Regions from separate parts of the Neorhizobium turbinariae genome, predicted to be linked through region 2. Evidence: riboswitches for the same ligand, from Rfam matches in the RefSeq annotation. Region 2 holds a riboswitch; each other region holds the start of a gene.
The links. Region 2 has a riboswitch for cobalamin ahead of M0654_RS06285 (TonB-dependent receptor domain-containing protein). Riboswitches for the same ligand answer to the same signal wherever they lie in the genome.
Positions count from the first base shown of each region.

Region 1 (2,261 bases), on a different contig from region 2:
GGGCAAGTCCTCATGATGATGGAAAGGAGGGATGCGAGCTGTCATACCTTTGCCGCGGAGACAGGAGGGCCGACCGCGCAAGGGCAGAAAGCCGCGTTCATCCTGAGCGAGCATCATGGCGCCATGGACGATGTCATCAACGTTCCCAAGGGCAAGGTGACCGAACACGTAAGACCATCCGGAGCGGTGCCTGAAGGCTGCGCTCGGACTTTTCTCGCAGTTGGCGAGGCAGGTCACAGGCTTCACCGAAAGTGGCAGATGTGCAGTTGCCTGTCGCAGCGCGTGGATCAGTCCGATCCCGGGCCGCGAGTCATCCTCGGACCCTGCACGGCAGTTTGTGCACACGAAGATCGTTACATCGGGTTCAATGTTAGGCTGATCGTTGATCAATGCCGCGTTCCAACTCAACTGAATGTGGGGCGCGGAGGCAGACTCGCACTTACGGATCTGCCATCGTGATCGTCGCTTCCACCGGAGCACCCCGCCCGGCAAAGCACAGCATCTCAACGGCAGGTCTCCTGGCTCGCGGGTCATTGCTCTCAAACCAGCCTTCCCGGGTGTCTCCCAGTGGCCTTATGGCTGAAGCTATCCGCTTACAGTTGCGGGGGCAGCCGCGGCATTGATCCAAATTGAATCGCACCGCATTCCCTTTTCGTCCCTCCCGTTGCCGGAAAGGAACCGTCAGCATTTCAGTAAGCCCGCGTATGGGGTCGTGTCAATGCGTTCTCCTATTCGGATTGCCCTCAAGGACGATTAGAGTATAGTGCCGATATCGTCGGTGTCCGAACGGGACGAAAAGGGAATGCGGTGAGACTGATAGTCGATTCCGCGGCTGCCCCCGCAACTGTAAGCGGAGAGCTTTACTCCCAAGTGCCACTGGAGAAATCTGGGAAGGCGGGAGAAAGCGTGTGATCCGCAAGCCAGGAGACCTGCCGACGCGTTGGTGAAGAAGATGCTCTCGGGGTTGAGGGCGAAAGGAAACGATATGACGACCAAGACGGCAGCCATTGCACTCGGTGCCTCCGCTTCCAAGATTGTTCCCCTTAGCATAACGGCCATGCTCGGCATGTTTGTTATAGGGTTCGTAGGCTTCTCGCATATGGAGGTTGTTCACAACGCCGCGCACGATTCGCGTCATTCACTCGCGTTCCCCTGCCACTGAGGAAGCCGACATGTACTTGTTTCGCAACATCGTCTTGGCGGCGGTGGTGTCCGGGCTTGTGTCTGGGCTCATCCTTACCGTGCTGCAGAGCTACGCCACGATCCCACTTATTATTCACGCTGAAACCTTTGAAGGCAAAGGCGAGGAGGTTGGGCATTCCCACTCCCATGCGCATGATGAGGGTACGCCTGCACATGATCATGGAGAAGAGGGATGGACGCCGGCCGACGGCACGGAGCGCTTCGTTTACACGGCTGCTTCCAACATGCTTGCTGGGATCGGCTTCGCTCTCATTCTGTTGACGGCGGCGGAGGCGCTGGGAACGCTCAATGGGTGGAGGAGTGGGCTTATGTTTGGCTTAGCCGGCTTCCTTGCCTTCAGCCTGGCGCCGGGGCTCGGACTGCCGCCAGAACTTCCCGGGATGCCTGCAGCCGATCTGGCCGCGCGGCAGTTGTGGTGGTTTGCGACGGTAGCTTTGACCGCACTGGGGCTGGGTCTGCTCGCTTATACCAAAGCGCCAACCCTCGCTGTGTTGGGCATCCTTTCACTTGTTGCCCCTCATCTGTGGGGCGCGCCCCTACCCGACACTCACGAAACAGCGGTTCCGTTGGAATTGCATGCGCGTTTTGTAGCATCCGTTTTCGCAACAAGCCTGCTTTTCTGGGCGATGCTCGGCACAGTCTCAGGCGTTGTGAGAGCTCGACTTCGCGGTGGAGAGGAGGCATATTCCAACGGCGCGGCAGAGCCAGTGCGGTGAAACAGGTCGACGAACAAGTCGAGGCACGCCATCGCGCCAAGATGGCAAACCGTAAATCCATTCAGGATGCTGAAGTTGCGGAGAAGACCTTGGAAAAGGGCCTTCTCCTCGTGCACACCGGCTCCGGCAAGGGTAAATCCACTGCGGCCTTCGGCCTAGCTTTGCGGATGCTTGGCAACAACAGGCGTGTCGGTATCGTCCAGTTCATCAAAGGCGCCTGGTCTACCGGAGAGCAACCTGCGCTCGCGGTCTTCGGAGATCGTGTGGTCTGGCATACGATGGGCGAGGGTTTTACCTGGGAAACGCAGGATCTGAAACGGGACATCGCAGCAGCGGAACGTG
Region 1 covers NZ_JALPRY010000026.1:13,107-15,367, forward strand. Annotated here, with positions in the region: gene M0654_RS22975 (DUF1636 family protein) at 1-534, opposite strand, end outside; cobalamin riboswitch at 492-698, opposite strand; cobalamin riboswitch at 760-951, shown strand; gene M0654_RS20375 (CbtB domain-containing protein) at 986-1,162, shown strand; gene M0654_RS20380 (CbtA family protein) at 1,173-1,919, shown strand; gene cobO (cob(I)yrinic acid a,c-diamide adenosyltransferase) at 1,916-2,261, shown strand, end outside.
Region 1: linked by a shared signal. The riboswitch ahead of M0654_RS20375 (CbtB domain-containing protein) and the one ahead of M0654_RS06285 (TonB-dependent receptor domain-containing protein) in region 2 are both predicted to bind cobalamin.

Region 2 (2,261 bases):
CCAAAGGAGGCGCGCGCGCTTAGTCCTTCCATCAGTTCGTAGCGCGCGCCGAGATTGTAGGTGGTCGCTTCCCCGAACTGTTCATTATAGTCATGGCGAAGGCCAGCATCGACGTTGAACGATCCCATCGACAGCGCGTACTGCCCGAAGATGCCCGCGAGTGTGCGGTCCTCAACCGCGTAGCTCACGACATTGGTGTCAATCTGTTCGCGGTAGGCTTCTACCCCGCCGCTGAAGACGTGTTCGGCAAGATCCGTCTTGAGCGTTTTCTGGGTGGTCAACAAGACGCCAGAGCGCACGGTGCGATAGTCTTCGTGGCCCGGGACGCCATCGCGATGATTTCGTGCGTCGTCAATGGCGTTCGACACTTCGATGCGCGAGAACCAGTCATTCGTATGGTTGATCTGTGCGCCAACCTTGCCGGCAAATGTCACTGTGCGCGCTTCGTTGGAATCGGGGAAGGCATCGAACTCTGACATGCCGCGTGCGTAGAAACCGTCGGCATAAAGCCTGCCCCAATCGAAATCCTGTGACAAGCGAAGGTCGAAACTGCCTTGGCGGAAACCATCATCATCGGGCTCGTGTCCCCAGGAGGTCGGGCCGGTGAAGTCATACCCTCGCGTTCCCCGGCCGGTGATCCCGAACCCGTAGTTCAAGCCGCCCTCGGTCTTGCCGCGGGTTTCGACGCGGCCAGACGCACCCCACGGGTGCTCCACGCCGACCGTCACCGTCGAGCAGTGGTCCTTGCCGTCGGGGCAACCGGAACCATCCTTGGTGATGATATTGATGACGCCGCCGATGGCGTCGGATCCGTACTGCGCCGAATGCGCGCCATTGGCGATCTCGATGCGCGAGATGGACTCGAGCGGCACGTTGAAGATGGACGTGGTGCCGCTGGTGGCTGATGAGGCGCGCACCCCGTTGATGAGCACGAGCGTCTGGGTCGGTGAGACACCGCGCAGGGTTACCTCGGCATTCGAGCCGAACCCGCCAAACGTGGCGATGCTCACGCCGGGATACGAGCGTAGCAATGAGGCAAGATCCGATGCCGCACTGGCACGAATCTCGGCTTCGTCAATTACGGTGACAGAACTTGTCGCGGTGGCAATGTCCGCTTCCCGCCTCAGCGGCGCGGAAATCACGATGGGTTCAAGGACAGCCTCCTGCTCAACCTGCTGTCCATGGGCATTGCCACTAGTCATTATCATCACAGGTCCCAATAACGGGATTAGTTTGCGCATATCCGCTCCAACTCCATGCGCCGCAAAGCGCAGGTCCATCAAAGGTCGTGTCGGGGGACAGATGCAGAAACAGCCTGCACTTACCCCGCCACGGCAACGTTCATCGATCGTCACCGCAACGGTAGCCGCGCAGGAACACACCCCGTGTTCTTGCATGGGTGACTGAAATGGCAGGTCTCCTGACTTCCGCGTCATTGCTCCTCTTCCGCCTTCCCGGAGACGGATGTCTCCAGTGGCATTGTGGAAGAGGGCTCAGCGGTCACAGTTGCGGGGGCAGTCGTGGAATGGCCCAAGATGAGCATCACCACGTTCCCGTTTTAATCTGCCGAGGCAGAACCATCTCAAGATCTGGATACGTCGCATGGCCGGTGTCGTCAACCGACCTTGCGCCAGAGGGCACGGCGGATACCGCCGTACCGCATGTTGTTCACAGGGATGAGGACCTTTGGACACACCAACCTGTTGCGACCGGTATCACGCGACCGGGCCGTAAAGATCAGCGTAGCTGTTCCTAAGCACGTTCTTCTGCACCTTGCCCATCGTGTTGCGCGGTAGCTCATCCACGAAGATCACCCGCTTCGGCTGTTTGTAACGGGCCAGCCGGTCGCTCAGCCCGTCAAGGATGTCCTGTTCCTTGATGGTGGCACCGGGTTTGCGAACAACAACCGCGGTGACTCCTTCGCCAAAATCCGGATGCGCGACGCCGATGACGGCACTTTCCACGACACCATCCAACTGGTCGATTTCCGTCTCGACCTCCTTCGGATAGATGTTGTATCCGCCGGAGATGACGAGGTCCTTGCCCCGCCCCACGATGTGCACGTAGCCACGGTCGTCAATGATCCCGAGATCGCCGGTGATGAAGAAGCCATCGGGCCGAAACTCGGCTTGCGTCTTTTCCGGCATGCGCCAGTAGCCCTTGAAGACGTTGGGACCCTTCACCTCGATCATGCCTGTTTCGCCTTGGGGCAGTGCATTGCCGGAGGCCGGATCAGTGACGCGCAAGTCGACGCCGGGCAG
Region 2 covers NZ_JALPRY010000007.1:247,784-250,044, reverse strand. Annotated here, with positions in the region: gene M0654_RS06285 (TonB-dependent receptor domain-containing protein) at 1-1,208, opposite strand, end outside; cobalamin riboswitch at 1,394-1,597, opposite strand; gene M0654_RS06280 (malonate--CoA ligase) at 1,716-2,261, opposite strand, start outside.

Region 3 (2,261 bases), on a different contig from region 2:
GTGACGATTTCGGCGCTAGCCGTGGGTAGCGCCGCCTCATCCATCGTGGCGTTGATGAACTCGATGGATAGATTAGCCTCGGTGGCTGCTGCTTTTGCATGAGCTAGCATCTCCGCTGATCCATCGACTGCGGTCACCCGGTGGCCAAGGCTGCCTGCTAAAAGCGCGCATGCTCCCGTTCCGCAGCCAAGATCCAAGACGTCCAGCGGAGCCCCTCCCAGGGCTGCGTTGAAGACTGTTCGCCATGCATCCGCATCGCGCCGGTGCGAGGCCGCCCCGTCGAACCTCCAGGCACGGGAATTCCAATGGTCCGCCATTGCCGCAGCAGTCGTAGGTGCAACGCGATCCATCACTGTGGCATCCCCGAAGTGCAGGAAGGGTCAAGGGATTGAGCGCCCCATCTGACTGTTCTTTGCGCGATGTCGAGTGGATGTTGAAGCAATCTGGTCTCGTCAGCTCGTTAGCGATGGGTTGCGAAGCCGCTGCTTGCGGCCTGTTGGGTGGTAGGCGAAGTCCTCGACGACCTGGCCGGCGAGCAGGTGTTCGGTTATGATCCGGTTCACCGCTTGCTCGGTGACGCCGCCGTAATAAGTGCCCTCAGGAAAAACCTGCAGAACGGGTGCCAAATTGCAGGGGCCAAGGCAGGTGGACTTGGCGGTCATGGTGCCATCGCCGATAACGCGCAGCTTTAGGCGTTCCTGCTGGTTGCGCAGATGCCCCCAGATGGCGTCTGCGCCGGCTAAGTTGCAGGCTCCACCTTCGCAGACCAGCACCCGACGCTTTTGGGCAGGAACCAAGGAGCCTTCGAGGGGAGGCGGGTGAGGAGCGGGAACCTGAAGTTCATCCGCTGTTGCCAGAAGATCGTTCAGCAGTTGCCCCATTAACGCGCTGGACGCGATGTCCCTTGCAATGGAAAGAACTGGCCAGGGCCGGTCGTCTGAGCTCTTCCATCGCGTCAGCGATTTCTTCAGCCAGATGTGGAAGCTCGGCTCCATAGGCAGGACGAGCGGAACGATAAAGATCTCGTCGACTTCCTCATCCAACAACGCGCTCAGGGCTTCATGGAGGGATGGCGTGCCCTGCTCGGTGAAGGCGAAGCGAACAAGGGTTCCCGACTGCGAGGATGCGACCAGATCAGTCATGCGCTGCATCGCGCGGTGCGGCGAGGCAGCGAAGGCCGATTTGGCAATCAGCAAGATCGCGCTCTTGCGTGTGCCGTTGGCAGGACGGATTTTGTTGCTCAATGCCTCACTCTCAAACATCCGAGGAGGCAGCAAAAATGGCGGCAAAGCAGGTTCCGAATCTTCGGAAGCAGCTACGTCGTCATTCCTGTGGCACACCCCGACCACGGAATTCTCTTTCGTCAGGCAGGTCTCCTGGCTCGCGGGTCAAAGCCTGTCGCCCGTCTTCCCGGCTTTTGTGCCAGTGACATAATGGGCGAACGGCTCACCGCTCACAGTTGCGGGACAGCTCCGGTATCGCACCGGATTCCCTCTTAGCTTCCGTCACCGACGGAAGAACCTTGACCTGCCCAACCTACAATGTCCCCAACGGCTGTCAACGTTTGCCCGCTCCTCTCAAGGTCAGGCGGCGCGCTGCTCCCACGAAGCGAAAGGATCCGGCAGATTTCGCCATAGCTCTGGCAGGAAGACCGGGCTGTCGATCAGGCAGGCATTCAGCTCGCTACGGATTTTCGCCTCGTCCATCGGGTCTGCACCAATGAAGACGATTTCCTGGCGACGGTCTCCCCAGACCGGATCAAGATAGGGCTTCATCATGTCAATGAAGCCCGGATCGCGCGGCCACTGCTCTCTCGCCACGGATGTCCACCAGCGACCCATCTTCTGGGTGCGCACGAGCGCGCCTGCCTGACTCATTTCGCCAACATAATCGGGCCGCGTCGCCAGCCAGAAGAAGCCCTTTGCTCGCACGACGCCCGGCCAGGAGCGATCGATGAAGGCTTGGAACTTCAACGGATCGAACGGCTTCTTGGCGCGATAGACGAAGGAGCGAATGCCATATTCTTCGGTCTCCGGGACATGGTCCTTGAAACCATGCAGTTCCTTGAACCACAGCGGCTTGGTCTCTGCTTTGGCAAAGTCGAAACGACCGGTGCCCAGCACCTCCTTCAGGTCCACCTTTCCCCAATCGGCTTCGATAAGCTTGGCACTCGGGTTGAGGCTGATGATGATTTTGCGCGCAGCATCGCGTTCGGCCGGTGAGGCGGCGCTGATCTTGTTGAGGATGACCACGTCAGCGAA
Region 3 covers NZ_JALPRY010000025.1:29,549-31,809, forward strand. Annotated here, with positions in the region: gene M0654_RS20030 (class I SAM-dependent methyltransferase) at 1-350, opposite strand, end outside; gene M0654_RS20035 ((2Fe-2S) ferredoxin domain-containing protein) at 453-1,289, opposite strand; cobalamin riboswitch at 1,350-1,541, opposite strand; gene M0654_RS20040 (GTP-binding protein) at 1,584-2,261, opposite strand, start outside.
Region 3: linked by a shared signal. The riboswitch ahead of M0654_RS20035 ((2Fe-2S) ferredoxin domain-containing protein) and the one ahead of M0654_RS06285 (TonB-dependent receptor domain-containing protein) in region 2 are both predicted to bind cobalamin.